Regions from separate parts of the Pantoea sp. CCBC3-3-1 genome, predicted to be linked through region 3. Evidence: predicted binding sites of a transcription regulator. Region 3 holds the regulator's gene; each other region holds the start of a gene.
The links. Region 3 encodes CRP, which controls carbon source genes, mostly activating them, when cyclic AMP is high. Its sites were predicted from a motif close to ATGTGANNNNNNTCACAT; they were not measured.
Positions count from the first base shown of each region.

Region 1: a site for CRP is predicted at 1,816-1,833, ahead of udp (uridine phosphorylase). Genes of this name have one in related genera too.
Region 2: a site for CRP is predicted at 1,377-1,394, ahead of pth (aminoacyl-tRNA hydrolase). Genes of this name have one in related genera too.

Region 1 covers NZ_CP034363.1:4,721,778-4,725,060, reverse strand. The annotation lists gene metE (5-methyltetrahydropteroyltriglutamate--homocysteine S-methyltransferase) at 1-822, shown strand, start outside; gene EHV07_RS22125 (dienelactone hydrolase family protein) at 851-1,678, opposite strand; gene udp (uridine phosphorylase) at 1,954-2,715, shown strand; gene rmuC (DNA recombination protein RmuC) at 2,921-3,283, shown strand, end outside.
Region 2 covers NZ_CP034363.1:1,912,930-1,916,212, reverse strand. The annotation lists gene prs (ribose-phosphate diphosphokinase) at 1-893, shown strand, start outside; gene ychH (stress-induced protein YchH) at 1,023-1,304, opposite strand; gene pth (aminoacyl-tRNA hydrolase) at 1,564-2,148, shown strand; gene EHV07_RS09130 (EAL domain-containing protein) at 2,498-3,145, opposite strand; gene EHV07_RS09125 (SulP family inorganic anion transporter) at 3,280-3,283, opposite strand, start outside.
Region 3 covers NZ_CP034363.1:4,546,496-4,549,778, forward strand. The annotation lists gene EHV07_RS21375 (phosphoribulokinase) at 1-285, shown strand, start outside; gene EHV07_RS21380 (OsmC family protein) at 302-706, opposite strand; gene crp (cAMP-activated global transcriptional regulator CRP) at 1,016-1,648, shown strand; gene EHV07_RS21390 (YccS/YhfK family putative transporter) at 1,707-3,283, shown strand, end outside.

The sequences.
Region 1 (3,283 bases), 180 kb from region 3:
GGCGAAGCAGAGCGTAACGACATGGTGGAGTACTTCGGCGAAAACCTGGACGGTTTTGTCTTTACTCAAAACGGCTGGGTACAGAGCTACGGTTCACGCTGCGTGAAGCCGCCGGTTATCATCGGTGATGTCAGCCGTCCTGAAGCCATTACCGTTGAATGGGCTAAATACGCCCAGTCACTGACGGACAAGCCGGTAAAAGGCATGCTAACCGGTCCGGTAACGATTCTGTGCTGGTCCTTCCCACGCGAAGACGTTTCTCGTGAAACCATCGCTAAGCAAATCGCGCTGGCGCTGCGTGACGAAGTCGAAGATCTGGAAAAAGCCGGTATTGGCATCATCCAGATTGATGAACCGGCGCTGCGTGAAGGCCTGCCGCTGCGTCAGTCCGACTGGGCTGCTTACCTGAAATGGGGTGTAGAAGCCTTCCGCCTGAATGCTGCCGTCGCTCGTGACGAAACCCAGATCCACACTCACATGTGTTACTGCGAATTTAACGACATTATGGATTCAATCGCTGCGCTGGATGCCGACGTGATCACCATTGAAACCTCGCGTTCTGATATGGAACTGCTGGAGTCGTTTAAAGCGTTCGAATATCCAAACGAAATGGGGCCAGGCGTGTATGACATTCATTCCCCGAATGTGCCGAGCGTGGAATATATTGAGGAACTTCTGCTGAAAGCCGCGCAGCGCATTCCTCGTGAGCGTCTTTGGGTTAATCCGGATTGCGGCCTGAAAACGCGTGGCTGGACGGAAACGCGTCAGGCGCTGGCAAACATGGTGAAAGCCGCGCAGAACCTGCGTAAAACCGAAGCCTGATTTTGGGGCGCCTGGCGCCCCTTTTTCCTTACTTCACACCGTACTGCCTGAACCACATCAGCATGCGTTGCCAGCCATCTTTGGCGGACTCTTCATGGTAGCTGGGACGATAGTCAGCATTAAATGCATGCCCGGCATTGGGATAGACCACGATTTCGGAATTTGAATTAGCCGCTCGCAGAGCCTGACGCATGGTTTCCACGCTTTCCTGAGGAATGCTGTCATCCAGTCCGCCATATAATCCCAGCACGGGCGCATTGAGATCGACGGCGATATCGACCGGATGTTTCTGCTGCTGCATGGTTTTATCCCCTAGCAGCTTGCCATACCAGGCAACACCCGCTTTCAGTTGCGGATTATGTGCAGCATAAAGCCAGGTGATGCGTCCGCCCCAGCAGAAGCCGGTAATGCCCATGTTACGCATGTCACCGCCGTGACGTGATGCCCAGTTTGCCACATGATCCAAATCGGCCAGCACCTGAGTATCGGGCACTTTACTCACCAGCTCGCTGAACAGCGTGGGAATATCATGGTAGTCAGTCGGATCGCCCTGGCGGAAATAGAGTTCTGGCGCAACGGCCAGATATCCTTCTACTGCCAGACGGCGGCAAATATCACGGATATGTTCATGTACGCCAAAAATCTCCTGTACCACCAAAATGACCGGCAACGGGCCGCTGGCATGACGAGGTTTGGCGTGGAAAGCGGGCATATTCTCGCCCTGTGTAGGTACAGACGTTTCTCCGGAAATAATATCGGCACTGTCGGTGATAAGCGTGGTAGATGCGACAGGCGATACGGCGGGAGCAAACCCGTCGTGAGGCGTTTTTTGGGTCGGATGTTCTTCGGTTTTCATTGTCCTCTCCATGCATGCATTAGCGCAATCAGCTAACTATAGCCAGGATTACGTTTTGGCTACCCCCTTCATCTTTACCATTGGCAGCCTTTTCTGACAGGGCAGGTTGAAGCACAATAGTCAAAAAAAGCCTTTTTATGTGATGTATGTCACTAATTCGTTTTAAGAAAATGTAACTTTCATTATCTGTGGTGAAGTTACTCACACTATTTGGCGCTGCGTTACGTTAATGTAGCGGTTTCTAATATGCCGCCTTTCCCGTACAGGAGCTTGCTATGGCAGAGTCAGACGTTTTTCACCTGGGTTTAACACGAGCAGATTTACAGGGCGCTACACTGGCCATTGTGCCGGGCGACCCGGAAAGGGTGAAAAAAATTGCCGCGCTGATGGACAACGCCGTTCATCTGGCCTCGCATCGTGAATTCACCACCTGGCGTGCTGAAATTGAAGGCAAACCGGTGATCGTTTGCTCCACCGGCATTGGTGGCCCATCAACCTCAATCGCTGTTGAAGAACTGGCGCAGCTTGGCATCCGTACATTCCTGCGCGTGGGGACGACTGGGGCGATCCAGCCTGAAATTAGTGTCGGTGATGTGCTGATTACGACAGGTTCCGTCCGCCTTGATGGTGCCAGCCTGCACTTTGCGCCGCTGGAATTCCCCGCCGTAGCTGACTTTGCCTGCACAACCGCACTGGTTGCCGCCGCAAAAGAGGCTGGCGCGACAACGCATATCGGCATTACCGCTTCTTCTGACACTTTTTATCCTGGACAGGAGCGATACGACACTTTCTCCGGACGTGTAGTCAGTCGTTTCCAAAACTCCATGAAAGAGTGGCAACAAATGGGCGTGCTGAATTATGAGATGGAATCTGCCACCTTACTGACCATGTGCGCCAGCCAGGGGTTACGTGCCGGTATGGTGGCTGGCGTCATCGTTAACCGTACTCAGAAAGAGATCCCGGATGCAGAGACGATGAAGAAAACCGAAAGCGATGCGGTACGTATCGTGGTTGATGCCGCACGCCGTCTGATATAAACGTTTTAGCGAGCGCAGTCTGTTGCAGGTTGCGCTCAAAGGAGGCCTGATAAGTGTCACTGCCTCCGTCGTCTAAGTTCTACGAGACGCCTTCCTGTTTTCAATGAAATCCTTTTCCGCATCGTTGCATCCTGCTTTTTGTCTGGACATTCATACAGTGCGCCTCTACCTTTTGCCGTAGTTAAGATTGCGCAGGAGAAACCGCGTGGATGCGACCCTCACTTACAGCGTTTGTCTTGGTCTGGCGGGTTTACTGGCCGGCTGGATCATTGCCTGGTTCATGAACCAACAGCAGTTGGCCAGACAGGAAACGGCACGCCAGCTGCTGATGCAGTCGGCCGAACAGCTCCAGCAGGAGCGAGACCGCTTACTCCACCAGCTGGCCACGGAGCAGCAGTCACAAAAGCAAAATGAGCTTGAGCTGCGACAGCTGCATGGGGCGCTTTCAGCCGCGCAGGAAAAGCTTCACCACCTCGACCACTGGCGCAGCGAAACGGAACAGCTGACGCGTGAACTCCGTAATCAGCTGGAGATCAACAGCGCCCAGGAAGCTGAGCTGCGAGAAGTC
Region 2 (3,283 bases), 2.4 Mb from region 3:
TTGCCAACCGCCTTTACACCAGCCTGGGCGACGCCGCCGTCGGTCGTTTCAGTGATGGTGAAGTTAGCGTACAAATTAATGAAAACGTACGCGGTGGTGATATTTTCATCATCCAGTCCACCTGTGCACCAACCAATGACAACCTGATGGAACTGGTTGTTATGGTCGATGCTCTGCGTCGCGCATCTGCTGGTCGTATTACTGCTGTCATTCCTTACTTTGGCTATGCCCGTCAGGACCGTCGCGTGCGTTCCGCTCGCGTGCCTATCACCGCCAAAGTTGTGGCTGATTTCCTTTCCAGCGTCGGCGTCGATCGCGTGTTAACTGTGGATCTGCATGCAGAACAGATTCAGGGCTTCTTTGATGTCCCGGTTGATAACGTCTTCGGTAGCCCAATCCTGCTGGAAGACATGTTGCAGATTGGTCTGGAAAACCCAATCGTGGTTTCTCCGGATATCGGTGGCGTGGTTCGCGCCCGTGCTATCGCTAAGCTGCTCAACGATACCGATATGGCGATCATCGACAAACGTCGTCCGCGCGCTAACGTTTCACAGGTGATGCATATCATCGGTGACGTTGCTGGCCGCGACTGTGTGCTGGTTGATGACATGATCGATACCGGCGGCACGCTGTGTAAAGCCGCTGAAGCGCTGAAGGAGCGTGGTGCTAAGCGCGTATTCGCTTACGCTACCCACCCTATTTTCTCCGGCAACGCCGTTGAAAACCTGCGCAATTCCGTGATTGATGAAGTGGTGGTTTGCGACACCATTCCCCTACCGGAAGAGATCAAAGCATTGCCAAACGTGCGTACGCTTACGCTGTCTGGCATGCTGGCTGAGGCGATTCGCCGCATCAGCAACGAAGAGTCAATTTCAGCGATGTTCGAGCATTAATTGGCGTACCGGCTGAATTAGCATTGCTGCCTTTTCAGCCATGCCGCCAGCAATAATGCTCTGCTGAAACAAAAAGTGGGACGGATTTTCATCCGTCCCACTTTTTTTGTTTGTCTGAATCACGATCCGTCAGTGATGACCCTGGCCTGACACTCTGCGACAACGCTTGTCCCCGTAACGACGTACCCAGTAATAATGATCGGTAATCTTTTCACGCCCGCTCATGCTTGCGCCGATCAGCCACATTAACGCACCAATAAATATCGCGAAAATGGCGACATTGGCTAAAAACTGGGGCAGCTGTAGCTGCGGCAGCTGATTGAGTACGGCATAGCCGATCCCTGTTACCACGACTGCCAGACCAATAACCATCAGGGCGTTACCGGTTAAATTGACGTGTCTGCGTTTCATCTGTCACCTCCAAAAGTCAGTGCCTTCCTGTGCGGTTAGTGCCATAAGTTTATGCAATGGTTTGGCAACTCGTTGCGGGACAGATCACATTTACTGCTAAAAGTCTGACAAATCTTTACGCGCAGCATCTTGATTTTTATATAGAAACGGCATTATCACGCTACACAACTATTGTGATATCACGCGCAGTTTTGAGTTCTGCCGCCGCTCTTAGTACACTAGCGCCCTTCCCTATCGGACTTCTCAGGAACAGAGACAAGTGAGCAGCATTAAACTGATTGTCGGCCTTGCCAATCCTGGCGCGGAATATGCCGCGACACGCCACAATGCAGGCGCGTGGTACGTTGATCTTCTGGCTGAACGTCACAATCAGTCACTGAAAGAAGAGAGTAAATTTTATGGTTACACCGCCCGGCTGAATATCGGCGGTGAAGACGTCAGGCTGCTGGTGCCGACCACCTTTATGAACCTGAGCGGTAAAGCCGTGGCGGCAATGGCGACTTTTTATCGCATCGCACCTGAAGAGATTCTGGTGGCGCACGATGAGCTGGATCTGCCGCCGGGCGTGGCGAAATTCAAACAGGGCGGCGGCCACGGTGGTCATAACGGCCTGAAAGATATCATCAGTAAATTAGGTAATAACCTGAACTTTCACCGTCTGCGTATCGGTATTGGTCATCCGGGCGATCGGAACAAGGTGGTGGGTTTTGTGCTGGGCAAACCTCAGGCAGCTGAACAGACGTTAATTGATAACGCCATTGATGAAGCGGCGCGCTGTACCGAAGTCTGGCTGAAAGAAGACAGATTGAAAGCCATGAATCGTCTGCACAGTTATAAGGCTTAATATTTAATCCGTCTGCATATGGAAAGTATCACCGGCTTATATTTTAATGTAAGTCGGTATATTTTTTTGCAAAAGGCTTTTGAAGAAAAGATTCGAAGTTATAGCAGAAGGTCTGCTTATCAGAACTTTTACTAAGCTCATAGCGGAAGGCAAACTTTGTAAAGGTGAAAAAGGTGGCGTGTTTAAAGGCCCAAACTGGGAAGCGCCGCAGTTCATTCTCGAGAAAAAGTACGGCTTTAACAGGTAGGCGTTAAAAACGTTTCAGACCCTGCTTCCGACAGCCTGATGAGCTAAACGGGAGCAGGTCGAAATTATTAGTTAGCTCAGCATTTACAGCAAGTCCCAAACCTTACGGCCCTTCCGTACCGTCGAGCGTGGACAGCCCCATCGTTGCGGCAAAATACCCCTGGACACCCCAGATCTTACTGGTAGCAAGCTTCTCCAGCTGAATCGCGCTTTCAACGCCTTCTATCACTACCCGATTGGTATACTGACGAATATTCGCAATCAAGATGCTGAAAAACGGCTTGCTGACGTTATCGAGATAAAACTGACGATCCAGTTTCACGACTTCAAACATCTTCGACTGCAATGCATTCAGATTGGCATCGCCCGCGCCCAAATCATCCAGCCATAAGATATTCAACTGTTCCATCAGCGTACGCAGCAGCGGGTTATTCGGCCCGTCATGCAGATTAGGAAAATCTTCCGACAGCTTCAGGCGTACAAACGGCAGATGGCTGAGAATTTGCTGAATAAAGGTCGATTCCGTCACCACACGGGCCAGTTGAAAATCAATATTCAGACAGCACAACAGTCCATGCTGCTGGAACTGGTCGGCATAGTGCTCAATCGTCAACAGCTGACTAAGCAGCCGGGTTTGCGGATCTGCCTCAAGGAATGTTGAGTTATCCTGATTTGCTACAGGGGTGAGATCCAGTGCAATGAGCTCACCGCTAAGGGAGTGAATCGGAATGCAAATATAGTCGTTTATCATGCCATGGTGCCAGTTAGGACATCCCGCCAGTGGTTATGTTCGCCGACCAGGAAAGCTACAGATTTTCATTCTGCAACTTCGGCCAGATCGGCAATTTTTATGTATATCGGCAGGACCCGCGCCAGCTTTATGCGTTAA
Region 3 (3,283 bases):
CCGCAGTTTTCCCGCACCCACATTAATTTTCAGCGCGTACCCACTGTTGATACCTCAAATCCCTTTGCGGCTCGCGGCATTCCCTCGCTGGATGAAAGCTTTGTGGTTATTCATTTCCAGGCGCTGGAGGATATCGACTTTCCCTATCTGCTGAGCATGCTGCAAGGCTCTTTCATTTCCCATATCAACACGCTGGTGGTGCCGGGCGGCAAAATGGGGCTGGCGATGGAACTGATAATGGGACCCCTGGTGAAGCGACTGATCGAGGGCAAAAAGATCGAGTAGCGGCGTTTCCCGCTCGCTACTGTGCAACGATAGAAAAGCTGTGGGTCAGCTTCACGCCCTTCCCCAGCATCAGCGCGACCGGACAATATTTTTCTGCGGAGAGCTGGACCGCGCGAGCAACGATTTTTTCCTCCAGCGCCTTTCCGCTAACGATAAAATGCAGATTAATATGCGTAAATATACGCGGCGCCGCCTCACGCCGCTCTGACGTCAGTTTGACCTCGCAATCCCTGACGTCGTGACGTCCTTTTTGCAGAATAGAAACGACATCTATCGCGCTGCATCCTCCGGCCGCCATGAGCAACATTTCCATTGGGCTGGGTGCTTTATCACCGGCGTTACCATCCATTAAAACCTGATGACCGGATGAGGATTCTCCCAAAAAGGTCAGCCCTTCCACCCATTTGATACGTGCCTGCATAACAAACTCCTCTAATTCATTCAGTTATCTTACCTTCAGGTCCGGACAACAAAAACGGCAATGCGACATAAATAGCACTATGCTGAAGCGAGACAACAGAAGACACCCATGCAAAGCTGTGCTACAAACAAAGCTGTAATAATTTCGTCAGTACTCTACATACAAGACGAAAAGGGACGACATAACGAGCCAGGCTTTCAACAGAAGCCCGAATAAATTTCCTTGATGGGAAACGCTTGACCATTTCAACGCCTGACAGGGAACTCTGCCCCTGTATTTAGGCACGATAACAACAGAGGATAACAGCGAATGGTTCTCGGCAAACCGCAAACAGACCCGACACTTGAATGGTTCCTGTCACATTGCCATATTCACAAGTATCCATCCAAAAGCACGCTGATTCATCAGGGTGAAAAAGCGGAAACGCTTTACTACATCGTTAAAGGCGCGGTAGCCGTATTGATCAAGGATGAAGAAGGTAAAGAGATGATCCTCTCTTACCTCAATCAGGGCGATTTTATTGGTGAGCTTGGCCTGTTTGAAGAAGGTCAGGAACGCAGCGCCTGGGTGCGAGCGAAAACGGCCTGCGAAGTGGCTGAAATTTCCTATAAAAAATTTCGCCAGCTGATTCAGGTCAACCCTGACATCCTGATGCGTCTTTCATCACAGATGGCGCGCCGCCTGCAGGTGACGTCTGAGAAAGTCGGCAATTTAGCTTTCCTCGATGTGACAGGTCGCATCGCGCAAACCTTGTTAAACCTGGCTAAACAGCCGGATGCCATGACTCACCCGGACGGGATGCAGATTAAAATCACCCGCCAGGAGATCGGCCAGATTGTTGGCTGCTCGCGTGAAACCGTAGGTCGCATTCTGAAAATGCTGGAAGATCAGAACCTGATCTCCGCGCATGGTAAAACCATCGTAGTTTACGGCACTCGCTAACCGGCTCTGAATCCACGGCGCAACGCCTCTGTTGCGCCTTTTTTATTGGTATACAGTGATGTGGCGTCGAATTATCTATCATCCCGAGGTCAACTACGCGCTGCGTCAGACGCTGGTGCTCTGTTTACCGGTCGCTATTGGATGGCTGCTGGGTGACCTGCAAAAAGGACTGCTGTTTTCTCTTGTGCCGGCCTGCTGCAACATTGCCGGTCTCGATACCCCGCATAAGCGCTTTTTCAAGCGGCTGATGGTTGGCGGCGGCCTGTTCGCACTGAGCAGTTTTCTGGTCCAGTATTTAGGCAATCATGCCATTCCCCTGCCTGCCATTCTGTTTGCAATGGCTCTGCTGCTGGGCGTGACGGGCGAAATCAGCCCGCTGCATGGTCGTTTGCTCCCCAGCTCGCTGATTGCCGGTATTTTTACCCTCAGCCTGGCGGGAAGAATGCCCATTTGGGAACCGCCGCTGCTCTATATCCTTGGCACAGTTTGGTATGGCGCATTTAACTGGTTCTGGTTCTGGCTGTGGAAAGAGCAACCGATGCGCGAAACGCTCAGCCTGTTATACCGCGAGCTGGCGGGCTACTGCGAAGCGAAATATACCCTGCTGACCCGCCTTAGCGACCCGGAGAAATCGCTGCCGCCATTACTGGCCCGCCAGCAAAAAGCGGTCGACCTGATTACCAACTGCTATCAGCAAATGCATATGCTGGCAGCCAGCAACGATAATCACCACAAGCGATTGACGCGCGCCTTTCAGGTAGCGCTGGATTTGCAGGAGCACATCTCCGTGAGTCTGCATCAGCCGGAAGAAGTGCAAAAGCTGGTGGAGAAAAGCCATGCCGAGGCGGTGATCCGCTGGAATGCTCAGACTATCGCGGCCCGGTTGCGGCAGCTGGCCGACGACATTCTTTATCACAAGCTCTCCGAGCGCTTCTCCATGGATAAGCAGCTTGGGGCATTAGAAAAAATTGCCCGCCAGCATCCTGATAACCCGGTTGGAACGTTCTGCTCTTACCATTTCAGCCGTATCGCTCGCGTTCTGCGCACGCAGCGTCCCCTTTATCAACGCGACTTGATGGCCGATCGCCAGCGCCGCTTACCGCTGCTGCCAGCAATCAAAAACTATTTATCGCTCAAGTCGACTGCGCTACGCACCGCAGGCCGCTTTGCCGTGATGCTCACTTTTGCCAGCTCGCTGGCGCTGTTTTTTAACCTGCCCAAGCCTTACTGGATCCTGATGACGGTGATGGTGGTCAGTCAGAACGGCTACAGCGCCACGCGGGTGCGCATCCAAAACCGTGCGCTCGGCACGCTGGGCGGCTTAATTGTGGCGGCTGTCGCCTTACGCCTTCAGGTTCCGCAATCTGCCGTCCTGTTGGTAATGCTGATTATTACGCTGGTGAGCTACCTGTTTATCCGCAAATTTTACGGTCTGGCGACGATTGGTTTTACGGTGACGGCGGTTTACTCGCTACAGCTACTCTCACTGAACGGTGCGGACTTCCTGCTGCCGCGCCTGTTGGATACGCTGATGGGCTGCCTGATTGCCTTCGGCGGGATGATCTGGCTGTGGCCGCAGTGGCAGAGCGGCCTGCTGCGGCAGAATGCGCATGACGCGCTGGAAACCTATCAGGA